4 regions of the Halobacillus seohaensis genome follow, and region 2 is predicted to be linked to each of the others. Evidence: riboswitches for the same ligand, from Rfam matches in the RefSeq annotation. Region 2 holds a riboswitch; each other region holds the start of a gene.
What was found. A riboswitch is a leader RNA that binds a small molecule or an ion and turns the genes downstream of it on or off. The one in region 2 is predicted to bind thiamine pyrophosphate.
Positions count from the first base shown of each region.

Region 1 (3,199 bases), on a different contig from region 2:
GAACTTAATCGTCCGTTGGCCACATTCCTTTGTTATAAGCCATATCCCAAAACATATATTCAAACCGAGTCGTATTCAAGAAAATTTCCTCCAGTTTCTCCAACTCTTCCACAGGCTTACCTTCAGTCAAGTCATCAAGAAGTTGAATGCACCATTGGGCGAGTTCACCAAAGTCGTCCGAACTGTACATTCTAATCCATTCTCCATAAAGATCGTGATCGCTTGCTCCTGGTATCTCATCGAGTTCTTTTCCAATTTCCCAATAGCTCCACATGCAAGGAAGAATGGCTGCAACAAGGTGGGCTAATGTGCCATTTTGACCGACGTGCAACATGTAATGGGTATAGGCTAAGGTGGTCGGAGAAGGTTTCGCGTTCTCAAGCTCTTGTTCAGTAATCCCGAATTTAGCAGCATACTGGCGGTGAAGGGACATTTCTTCATTTAAGGTTGAATCCAGAAGCTTGGCGAATATCCCCATGGTTTCAACATCATCAGCTTTGAAACTGCCTAAAGCAAATAGTTTTGAATATTCAATAAGGTATAAGTAGTCTTGAATCATAAAGAAACGAAACTTATCTGGATCAAGAGAGCCATCCCCTAATCCTTGCACAAACGGGTGCGAATGATTTTTCCTCCATATGGGTTGTAACTTTTCATATAATCGTTCACTAAATGTCATCCATTTCCTCTCCCATCTTTTCTTTTGAATTTGTATGACTCCATGTATAAATGAATTGCAGAATCACTTTCGTATATTCGATCAGTTGAGGGATCGATACTTGTTCATTAACAGCATGAGCATTGTTTAGATCCCCTGGTCCATAAATAGCCGTCGGAATACCAGCATCGCTTAACCAGCCGCCATCAGTAACCGTTGGGGAAACATCAACAACAGCTCCCTTTTCACTTACGTTTTCGTGCGATTGAGCTAACATTTGCGTACCTAAATGATCTGGATCAATTTCAAGGGAAGGAAAAATTTCTCCGCGATCTTCAATCATTGATGAACCTCCCCACTCAAAGGTAGGTGGATTTTCTTTTAACCAAAGGTCCCCTTTAGCTACATTTAAAATATGTTGTTCCACTTCCTCTTTCACCTGTTCATACGTTTCATTCGGATAAAAATGGACAGTGATCCATAACCTGCACTCATCAGCAATAAAGGCTGCATTTCGTCCACCTTCGATGACAGCCGGGTTGATGGTAGTGGTGCCAGACGGATATCCAGGGTAGCTTTTTGTTACTGCCCAGTGTCGCTCAAGTTCCTGAAGTCCTTCAATAACTTTCATCATCTTTTCAATCGCACTAGCCCCAAATAGATTTCCGCCAGCATGAATCATATCTTTTCTTGTTGCATCATGGAATGTTTGTTTGCTTTTTACGGTAATCCAGCCGGTAATTACACCACCTTGTCCCTGGATATGTAAATCACTCGTATCTACAACTACTGCAAAGTCAGCATCATAGCCCCGCCTGCAGCATTGTAAAGTTCCGGCTTCACCAACTTCCTCCCCAATAACCGATTCAAATGTTAAATCACCTGGCAGTTCCAATCCGCTTTCACGAAGCAATTGAATGGCAAATAAAGCTCCTGCGATACCGCCCTTCATATCAGCTGCACCACGCCCAATAACTTTATCCTCCCAAACAGTCGGAGTGAAAGGATCAGTTTCCCATTCTTCATCGTCATTAACTTCAGCAACATCCATATGACCATTGATGATAAGACTTTTATAGTTTTCGGAGTCACTGCCTTTTAAAACACCGACAACGTTCGGGTCATTAGGATATACATCCCAAAGATCAATAGAAAAGCCATATCTTTTTAAAAAATCAGCTACATACTGTTGAGCTTCTTTTGTGTTCCTGGCCGGCGGTGCCGGTGTTTCAAATGAAATAAGCTCCTTTAATAATTCAATCAGCTCTTCCTTACGCTCATCCACTTGTTGGATTAGCAATTGAAGGTTTTTATCCATCTTTCTAATCCACCTTTCGTTAAGTTTTATAACAACAAAAAACCTCACTTCTCCAAAAGAAGTGAGGTTGTGACAAAAATGTCTATTATATTAAACACTAGTTAACAATAGTCCAACACACCACTTCTCTTCGCTAGTATTACCTAGTTCAGATTGTAAGGATTAAGACGTTAACGGTCTTTCTCAGCTTTTAAAAGCACCCCTAGCAGTGAATACTATTCAGTTTTACTTGAAAATTATTTCTTAATTCTTCATTGTTCTTCTTTTCATTTTTATCATATTTACTTCATTAATTCAATCAAAGAACCGGAAGCTTAACCTTTTATTTGTGCAAGAATATCTTCCAATTGATCTATACTTGCGTTGATGATGTCTTGATACAACCCTAAAATCAATTGGCCATATTGATCGCCGGGAACAGCCCATTTTCCGTTTAACGCTTCCCATTTGGTTGCGCTTCCCCGCTGAACGAGGTCAAAGCGCGGATCCACTAAACGATAGTTGTCTGGTAAAGCTTGTGTAGAAGCATAGGCATATAAATGCTGCATGTGGGCTAAAACTCCATCCTCTGCTGTAGCAAAGTTTGCCCCTGGTTGACCTGGTCCTGTGGCTCCTATTCCTGCAAAATTATTTTGACTTTCGTTAACTATACCCGTAAAACGAAAATAGTCAGTTTCATGAAGAGCCTGAGCAAATGCAACATCACCCCTAAGGCCGTAGTAAGTCCCGAAGTTTAAATAATAAATTCCTAATGATGGCGCATCTGGATTTATTTTTTGGACAAATTGATCCATTTGTTCCGGAGACAAAATTACGGAACCTGAGATGTTATACCCCGACACTTCGGAGTCACCTTGACCTTCTTCTATAATATAAGCATCTGTTATCCCCGCTCTTTTCACTTCAGCTACACGGTTTTCTGCATTACTTTTACTTTCATAAGCACCAGCCTGGACTCGATACCGTGTGTTACCAGATATAGAGACTTCTGTTATAAAGGATGAAATCCCATGTGTATCAAGGTAAGCTACTCGCTTTTCTGCATTCGCCCTTTCGAGGAAAGAGCCAGCAATCACCTTATACAACCTAGTTCCCGATGCTGATTTTTCAAGGTTAAAAGCACGTTCTAGACCATTCACATGTCCGCGGGCGACTTTTTGACGGTAAGAGGCGTCAGCCAACTTCGCTGCATCGCCTGAATGATCAATAAAACCATTTTCCGT
Region 1 is NZ_JBHSZV010000027.1:10,635-13,833, reverse strand. It holds gene tenA (thiaminase II) at 5-679, opposite strand; gene ACFQIC_RS10895 (acetylornithine deacetylase) at 669-1,976, opposite strand; TPP riboswitch at 2,085-2,190, opposite strand; gene ACFQIC_RS10890 (N-acetylmuramoyl-L-alanine amidase) at 2,291-3,199, opposite strand, start outside.
Region 1: it holds a riboswitch for thiamine pyrophosphate, as region 2 does, so the genes downstream of both, ACFQIC_RS10895 (acetylornithine deacetylase) here and thiC (phosphomethylpyrimidine synthase ThiC) in region 2, are expected to answer to the same signal.

Region 2 (3,199 bases):
ATTTATTAGCAAAAGAATTAAGCGAACAAGAGAGGGGGCGTTTTTATGAGGAAATTAAAGGAAATGGTAAGGATCCTTCCGATTATTTCTTTTTACCCGTTCATGAATGGCAATGGAAAAATATTTTAATTCAGAACTTTCCTGAAGAAATAGCTAAGAAACAATTGATTCCTTTAGGGGATGGGGAAGATCTGTACCTTCCTCAACAATCGATTCGAACTTTCGTAAATCAAAGTTCCAAGAAGAAACATCATGTGAAACTTCCGATGAGCATTTTAAATACCCTCGTTTATCGAGGTTTACCTTCAGAACGTACGTTGATCACACCTAAGGTTACTGAATTGATTAAAGGTATGTGTGAGAATGATTCCTTTCTTAAAGAAGAGTGCCGGGTGATTTTGCCGGGTGAAAATGCCAGTATCAACGTCGATCAACGTTTTTATAGTGGAATAGAGAATACCCCCTATCAATACCTCGAAATGCTCGGTGCAATTTGGAGAGAGAGCATTTATACGTATCTTGAAGAAGGGGAGCAGGCAATTACCTTAGCAGCTCTACTACACGAAGATCATCAAGACCATCCATTCGTGATGAGTTTAATAGAAGCATCTGATATTGAAGCAGAGGAATGGATGAGGCAATTTTTCAAAGTCGTTATGGATCCACTTCTTCATTATCTTTACCAATATGGGACTGTTTTCTCCCCACACGGGCAAAACACGATTCTTGTCTTAAAAGATGCCAAGCCGCATCGGTTAGCGATCAAGGACTTTGTGGATGATGTCAATGTTACGGATCAAGACTTTCCAGAACTAAAAGGGGTTACAAGTGAACTTAAACATGTCCTAAGAACGGAACCACCTGAAGGATTGACTCAATTTATTTTTACTGGCCTATTCATTTGTCACTTGAGGTACCTCAGTAATTTATTAGTAAATCATAAACTGGTAGATGAAGAAACTTTTTGGAGCTTACTGGCTCAATCAATTACTGATTATCAAAATCGCTTCCCGCATTTATATGAACGTTTCAAGTTGTTTGACTTCTTCCAACCTAAACTGACGAAGCTATGCTTGAATCGGAATCGGATGGTCGACTATGGGTATTCTGAGGGAAATGATCGGCCGCATGCATCAGAGTTTGGAAAGGTAAGTAACGATTTAGCTCGATTTATCCATTCATCCATAACACCAAGTCGTTAGCTTATTCTCTATAAAATGGATAGTTGGTATTAAGCAATCGAGCAGGATTTTTGAAAGAGTTTAAGAAAGGAAGTTCCGTTTATAGAAAGAGGAATGGGGATCAGGGGAAATGGTTCGCTTTCCGTAGGTGTACGGCGAGTATCCCTGTTTCCCCTTGCTCATTCCAGACCGAAGAGAACGGAACCGGACTAAACGTATTTCGTTATATTCTCCAGCCCAACCGAAACAAAATACCGTAAACTCCTTTCAAGGTTATCAGACCAGTCTTTTCAGGATAAGGTCGTCAAAGTAAGATTCCTATCATTATTTTTAAGATTATAGAGGAATGCAATCAGTAATGATAAGGGTCTAAATATATATTTTGTTCTAGGAATAAATGAGTTAAAAGAACGATTCTCAGGTTAGGTATTGGAATTTTTAAAAAACTCATATATACTATAGTCAAATTGAATAGAAATAACTAGGGGAGCCCAATAAGCTGGGCTGAGAAGGAAACGCGTTAAAGTTTCTTGACTCTTTGGACCTGATCTGGATCATGCCAGCGTAGGGAAGTTAGAACAATCATCAACGTAACACAACTTCTATATACATATTAGCCGGGTTCCACCATTTATTATGGACCCGGCTTTTTTATGTGCTTCGATAAGCTTTCCTGCTTCGTGTGTTCTTTATCTTGTCCTTCATATTTAAAAAAAGGAGAGATTTAGGATGTCACCATCTTCATTAAACAAAGAAAACATTTCAATTATGTCTAATTTTTCAGGAAGTCAAAAAGTATATGTGCCAGGTTCAAGAACCGACATAAAAGTACCCATGCGCGAAATCAATTTAAGTCCAACGACAGGTACTTTTGGAGAAGAGGAAAATCCTCCTTTACGGGTTTATGACACAAGTGGACCTTATACAGATCCAAACTATTCTGTTGATATTACAAAAGGACTTCCAACCCCTCGCAGTGTATGGATTCAGGAACGTGGCGATGTTGAAGAATATGAAAAACGAGAAATCCGTCCTGAAGATAATGGGTATAAGGACGAAAACGATCCTCGGGTAAACGATAAAGTGTTCCCTGAATTAAACCGGAAACCATGGCGTGCTAAAGAGGGAAGAAATGTCTCTCAACTCCATTACGCTAAACAGGGTATGGTCACTCCTGAAATGGAATTTATTGCACTAAGGGAACATATGGATCCGGAATTTGTCCGAGATGAAGTGGCAAAAGGCCGTGCGATTATTCCGTCTAATATTAACCATCCAGAGATTGAACCAATGATTATAGGGCGTAATTTCCATGTCAAAATTAACGCGAATATTGGAAATTCGGCTGTTTCATCCTCTATTGAAGAGGAAGTCGAAAAAATGACTTGGGCTACACGTTGGGGAGCTGATAATATCATGGACTTATCAACGGGGAAAGACATTCACACAACTCGAGAATGGATCGTTCGAAATTCATCCGTTCCGGTTGGCACAGTCCCCATTTATCAAGCATTAGAAAAAGTGAATGGCGTTGCCGAGGATCTTACGTGGGAGGTCTACCGTGATACGTTGATCGAACAAGCAGAGCAGGGAGTTGATTACTTCACAATCCATGCAGGTGTTCTTTTACGATATGTCCCACTAACAGCAGAGCGATTAACGGGTATCGTTTCTCGTGGGGGATCGATCATGGCACAGTGGTGTTTGTATCACCACCAAGAAAGTTTTTTGTATACTCACTTTGAGGAAATCTGTGAGATTATGAAAACCTATGACATTACCTTCTCCTTAGGGGATGGATTACGTCCTGGTTCCATTGCAGATGCCAATGATGAAGCCCAGTTTGCGGAGTTAGAAACGCTTGGAGAGTTAACAAAAATCGCTTGGGAGCATGATGTTCAGGTCATGGTTGAAGGACCCGGCCATGTGCCCATGCATCTTATTAAAGAAAACATGGACAAACAATTAGAAGAGTGCGAAGAAGCTCCTTTTTATACACTTGGACCTCTTACAACAGA
Region 2 is NZ_JBHSZV010000040.1:65,153-68,351, reverse strand. It holds gene ACFQIC_RS15480 (IucA/IucC family protein) at 1-1,202, shown strand, start outside; TPP riboswitch at 1,655-1,769, shown strand; gene thiC (phosphomethylpyrimidine synthase ThiC) at 1,911-3,199, shown strand, end outside.

Region 3 (3,199 bases), on a different contig from region 2:
AAAATCTCCGTTTCAGATACTTTTACAGCTTCTTTCTGCATCTCAAAGCTTGGATATTTTCCAGTTCCTAACATCAAACGAGATTGGAAAGATTCATTTCCGATAGTTAACATAATCATCCGCCTCCTACAAAATGAACAATTTCTAACGTATCACCGTCAGATAGCTTCGCTTGTTCATAATGACTTTTATTAATAATTTCTTTATTGTGTTCTACGACAGAAATCTTCTGCTGAATGTTATAACTTTGAAGCAAATCAGCGATAGTAACTACTGATTTTTCTAGCTCTAAGATTCTCCCATTAACTTGTATACTCATGTAAGCTTCCTCCTTGAGTTTGAAAGCGATTTGGTGAAAACGTTTCTTCTAAACCTTGAGCCACCGGACTTTTCACAATGAGATTTGTAATCATTTCACCCGTAGCAGGTGCTAGCAGTATACCGTTTCGATAGTGGCCTGTGGCAAAATATAATCCTTGAAGGGAGGGATGTTCACCAATGATAGGCATATGATCTAATGTTCCAGGTCTGATTCCAGACCAATAGTCTAGAAATGGTTCATCTCTTAACGAAGGTACAAGTGAAAATGCTTTGTTCATCAAATCTTCTAAGCCTCCTGCAGAAGTATGGGTGCTATGATCATATGGTAGTGAGGTGGCCCCAATAATATAACGACCGTCCGATTTAGGAACAATGTAACAGCTCTCATTGAAAATGGTTTCGGTTAGAGAAGTTATACGTGGACGAATGGAGAAGCATTCACCCTTAGTAGGAACAATTGGGTTAGTTAGTCCAGTATTCTCAAACCAAGATCCACTTTCAGCACCTGAAGCAAGAACAACTTTCTCAACTGGAATGGTTTCAGTTTCTAAATGGACTAAAAAATCTTGAGAAGACCTTTCTTTTTCAATTCCGATTACGTTTGTGTTTTCGGTAACTTTCCCTCCATGTAATAGTGCACCTCGCTTAAATGCTTCACATACATTTGCAGGTTCAACATGGCCGTCATCCTTCATGAGTAACGCACCTTTAATATGGTTAGATAGGTGCTCGTTTCTTGCCCTAAGTTGAGCTTGATTTATCCACTCTAAATTTGAAAAAGGCTCTCTTTTTGAAAGTAATGCATTTTTCTCTTGTTCTGTTTGAGCTACTTGCATCATTCCAAAGTTTGAAAGTCCTATATTAATGCCGGTTAAATCCCACAGTTCTTTAGATAATTCCTGATACTGGTTGCGGCTATCCGAGCAAAATTGGTAGTAAGAATTATTTGTTTTGTTTTCAGTATGCACACCCAACATTCCTGCTGCGGCTTTTGTTGCTCTATTGCCGCTTTCCTGTTTTTCTATGACGACTGAGTGAACCCCGGCTTTATTTAGATAATAGGAGATAGAGTGACCAATAATCCCGCCTCCAACAATGAGTACATCAAAGTTTTGTTTCATATAATTTAGCCTCCTTCCTGTATTGGCCTACTGCATAAAGTGGATTGTTATCGTCAAATATTCCTGACATGACAGCCAAACCATGAGCGCCTTTTACATATAAATCTTTAGCCTGAAGGGGTTTGATGCCTCCGATAGCTATAACAGGAATGTGAAGGGAAGAAGTGATGTCTACTAAATCTTTCAAACCTCTTGGTTGCTTTCCTTTTTTACTGTCTGTTTGATAAATATGACCGAACATTACATAATCAGCTCCTTGCTTTTCCGCGTAACGAGCGGACGCAAGCGAGTGAACGGACATACCAATTCTTAATGTAGGAAATGTGTGTTTTAAATCTTGTATAGGCAGTCCGTTTTCTGGGAGGTGGAGATTACGAATACCAGTCATATAGGCAATATCTGCCCGTCCATGAATATATAGCTTCTCTTTACTGACTCCAGTTTCTAATAATTTTTTTGTAAATGAGAGGTACTCAGATGGAGATTTTTGAGTCTCTCGTAAAATAATAAAATCCAATGATGAAGCAACCTTTCTAATAATTTCTATTAAAAGGCGCTCCTCCATCTTTCCATTTGTAACGGCGACAAGCTCCAAAGAACTCACCTCCCTTCTCCTCCCAAGGCAATAAAAAATGCCACTTCCCGAAAAAGGAAAGTGGCAGATTCATTCAATAATTATTATGAACCTCACATCAAGGAGATGTGGAATCTCGGTCACTTTCCTCCGCTGGTTTTTAAACCAGTTCAGGTTCAAAGAGTCCCCAAGTTATACTTGAATCTCAGCCCTTAAGTAAAGGCACCCCTAGTGAATTAGGTATGTAATTAAAGATTTATTTGGTTAGAACTATACACTACATACTGTAATCTGTCTATGTTTCATAGATAGTTTTTCTAAATTTTCTGGATTTTAAAAATGGGATAAAAACCCTACATTTGAGAAAAACTGTTAAATGAAGAATATCTAGGAGGGATGAATTTGGGTAAAAATAAAGAACAAGGTCCTGGTGGAGCAGAAGATGAGCGTTTTTCACAGGATGAGCATGAAGATACATTAACGACAAGACAAGGGCATCCCGTTAGAAATAATCAAAATATGAGAACAGTTGGGAATCGAGGCCCGGCTACGTTAGAGAATTATGATTTTATCGAAAAAATCTCTCACTTTGACCGTGAACGCGTCCCGGAACGTGTGGTTCACGCTCGTGGAACGGGGGCACATGGTTATTTTGAAACGTATGGAAAAGTCGGTGATGAACCAGTAGAAAAATATACGAGAGCCAAAGTATTTTCTGGGGAAGGAAAACAGACACCGTTACTTGTTCGATTTTCAACGGTGACTCACCCAGCAGGTTCACCCGAGACGCTGAGAGATCCGCGTGGGTTTGCTGTTAAATTTTATACTGAGGATGGAAACTGGGATTTGGTTGGAAATAATTTAAAGGTTTTCTTTATCCGGGATGCGATTAAATTCCCAGATCTGATTCACTCCTTTAAACCAGATCCTGTGACAAATATACAGGATACTGAACGTATTTTTGATTTTATAAGTCAAACCCCTGAGGCCATGCATATGATTACCTTTTTGTTTTCACCATGGGGAATTCCTGCAAACTATCGACATATGCAAGGGTCTGGTGTTAACACGTATCGTTGGGTGAATGAAAAAGGGGAAGCTCAATTAATTAAATACCACTGGGAGCCACTAAAACAAGGAATTAAAAATTTAACGCAAGAAGAAGCAAATGCCATTCAAGCTG
Region 3 is NZ_JBHSZV010000025.1:3,523-6,721, reverse strand. It holds gene ACFQIC_RS09595 (thiazole synthase) at 1-119, opposite strand, end outside; gene thiS (sulfur carrier protein ThiS) at 116-319, opposite strand; gene thiO (glycine oxidase ThiO) at 303-1,442, opposite strand; gene ACFQIC_RS09580 (thiamine phosphate synthase) at 1,426-2,046, opposite strand; TPP riboswitch at 2,145-2,256, opposite strand; gene ACFQIC_RS09575 (catalase) at 2,413-3,199, shown strand, end outside.
Region 3: it holds a riboswitch for thiamine pyrophosphate, as region 2 does, so the genes downstream of both, ACFQIC_RS09580 (thiamine phosphate synthase) here and thiC (phosphomethylpyrimidine synthase ThiC) in region 2, are expected to answer to the same signal.

Region 4 (3,199 bases), on a different contig from region 2:
TATACATTTGATGTATTTAAAAACAGTAAAATTCCATTAAAGGACTCTTCGGTTGATGTAATTTTAATTGTTGCGGTATTGCACCATATTCACCCTAAAGAAATTAAAACCTATATAAAAGAATTTCAGAGAATCCTAAAACCAAATGGAGGTAAGATTATTGTTATGGAGCCCTGTTTTACTAATGAAAAATCCATTAGTAATTGGTTTATGGACAAGAATGATAATGGAGATTATATAAAGAACGAGAAAGCGTACTTAAATTACTTTCAACAGCACGGATTTAGGGCTAAAGTCTTAAAAAAATATAGAAAATGCTTCTTTTATCATGAATTATTCTTCTGTGCTTCCATATAATTTTTCCATCATTCCTTAATTTTAAAAAGGTCTAAATAATCATGTTTAAAACAGAGTTTATATGGAGGTTAATCAATCAATGAAAACGAAAACAATCATCTTAATATTGTCTGTTGCTTTGTCAACTAGTGTTTTATCTGCATGTAACGTAGATAACAATGAGATGAATGAACAACCTTAGGATGTTAATTATGATCCCACCCGCTATAACAATGGGGATAGAGGGCCGGAAGCCAATTTTGATGCATTATAAATAAGTGTTACGTGTCAAAGTGAATCTTTGCTCGTTTTATCGTAAATCTAGGTTGTCAATCTGTATCAACAGGTTGATTGACATTTACAAATGGGATAGATAGTATGAATATGACGAAAATTTAATAGTGAAATCATTTCACTAGGGGTACCTTTCAGGAGATGGATAAGCGCTAGGACGTTAGCATGCTATGCTTATTCCTTTACTGACTAAAGGTTGAGATTAAAGTAGAGACTTTAAGACCCTTAGAACCTGATCTGGATCATGCCAGCGTAGGGAAGTGGAGTTGTAGCATAAGTATATACCTATCAATTATTCAATATGCCAATACAACCACTTTTCTTACATGGTAAGAAAAGTGGTTTTTTCTATGATTAAATTTAGGCTGTCAAAGCAGATATTTCCTTCTAGGAAGAAGAAATTCCTGTCGCAGTCCCGTGCAAATCATTTTAAGCTTAGGTAATGTCAAGGCGTTACGTACTTGATATGGTTTCTGGCAAAGTGCTTTTTAAAATAGAAAGGAGTGTATTTATATGGAACCACAGGAAATCATAAATCGGACCATAGAGTTTATAAATAATCGCGATGATTCCGAGACATCATTTAATGAGCAAGCTTTGCATTTATTTGCCTATCAATTCAGAGTTAATCAACCGTATCAACAGTTTTGTAGGCAGCAGGGAAAAACGGTGCGAACAGTAAAGTCGTGGCGTGACATACCAGCTATACCAATTAACGCCTTCAAAGAACTAACACTGAGTTGTGAAGACCCAAGCCAAGTGGAAAGAATTTTTATGACTAGCGGGACGACACAAGGAGTTAAAGGAAATCACTACCATCCAACACTACAAGTGTATGACCGATCGATGATCCGTAACTTTAAAGAAAGATTTATGAACCGGACGTCGAGTATCCGAATGGGAGTCCTTTTCCCAACCGAAGAAGAAATGCCAAATTCTTCACTGGCTCATTATCTCGCATTGGCGGTACAAGAATTCGGAGCAGAAGGTAGCCGTTATTTTATAGGTCAAGAAGGAGTCCAAGTGGGACCCTTAATCGAAGCATTAGAAAAAAGTGAAAACACCGGCCAACCGTATGCCTTAATGGGGGCCACCTATAGTTTCATTCATTTATTCGATGAGTTAGAACGCTGCGGCAGAAGGTTTTCCCTACCCAAAGGAAGTAAGTTGTTAGATACAGGTGGTTTCAAAAACCAGGCACGAGTGATGACCCTGGATGGTTTTTATGACCTGATGCACCATTATCTTGGTGTTCCTCATTCTGCATGTATCAATATGTATGGAATGACAGAGCTGAGTTCTCAGTTTTATGACACTGGTAATGAAAACGTTCCTTCTGTCAAATCAGGGCCGCACTGGACTAGAACAAAAGTAATGAATCCTTTAACCGGAGAAGAGGTTCCGCAAGGAGAAAGGGGAATTCTAGCCCATTGCGATCTGGCTAACTTCAATTCGGTGTCGACCATTCTAACGGAAGATGTAGGTGTGGAAACGGAAGATGGTTTCCTTTTGCTGGGAAGAGCAGAAGGCGCTGCAGCCAAAGGATGTTCCATAAACGTAGAGGAATTTATAAAGGCGACAAAGGGGCTTTCAGAATGAAGGAGGTAACGGGGTATCTTCCATCGATGTATCGAGAGGAAGTGGAGTATAACATATTAACCTTTAAGGGTAACAACCAGACACTAGATATCTATGTCCCCCTTCTGTCCAATGAGCAATTTACTCATATGGCGGAGCACGTGAAACAAGCAAGTGTAAAGGTTTTAAAAAAAAGAACTGTTACTCAGATTGTGGAGAAAATTGACGATGTTATTGGAAAACTTCTAGACAGAAATAATCCATATCGGAAAAAAGCAGAGGCTTTTCTCCCGATTATTACAGGATATGACAAAGAAATGATTCGCTTGGGATTAACATCCTATTTGAAAAATTTTCGGAAACAGGAGCTTCAACGCTTTTTGGTAGAGGACTTTGGGAATCCCTTGCTTTTAGATGATTTTCAACCGCGTCCCAAAAAAAGTTATTCGAAGGCAGTTGGTCCTAACTTGACTACTCATATATGGGCGGGAAATGTACCGGCACTTCCACTTTGGAGTCTGATTTCCGGGTTACTAGTAAAGTCAGGTAATATAGGGAAAGTGTCCAGTTCAGAACCATTGTTTGCAACTCTTTTCGCACAAGTATTGGCAGAGGTCGATCCAGAACTCGCTGACTGCCTGGCTATTGTCTGGTGGAAGGGTGGAGATCAAGAACGGGAAGAAAATATCTTTCAACAATCGGATGTGGTGGTGGGATATGGGGGAAATGAGTCACTGGATGCGCTTAAAACACGTGTTCCACTGACCACTCGGTTACTACCATTTGGCCATAAAATAAGCTTTGGAATTGTTTCTGAAGCGGGGCTAGACGGTCGTAAAACATGGAAAATTGCACATGATGCGGCCTATGATGTCATCCGTTATGATCAACAAGGTTGTTACTCCCCTCATGTCTTTTACGTCCAGCGCGGAGGAAGGGTTTCACCAAAAGACTTTGCATATTTTCTTGCACATGAGCTAGAAAATTTCAG
Region 4 is NZ_JBHSZV010000004.1:4,054-7,252, forward strand. It holds gene ACFQIC_RS00280 (class I SAM-dependent methyltransferase) at 1-357, shown strand, start outside; TPP riboswitch at 744-906, shown strand; gene ACFQIC_RS00285 (LuxE/PaaK family acyltransferase) at 1,144-2,229, shown strand; gene ACFQIC_RS00290 (acyl-CoA reductase) at 2,226-3,199, shown strand, end outside.
Region 4: it holds a riboswitch for thiamine pyrophosphate, as region 2 does, so the genes downstream of both, ACFQIC_RS00285 (LuxE/PaaK family acyltransferase) here and thiC (phosphomethylpyrimidine synthase ThiC) in region 2, are expected to answer to the same signal.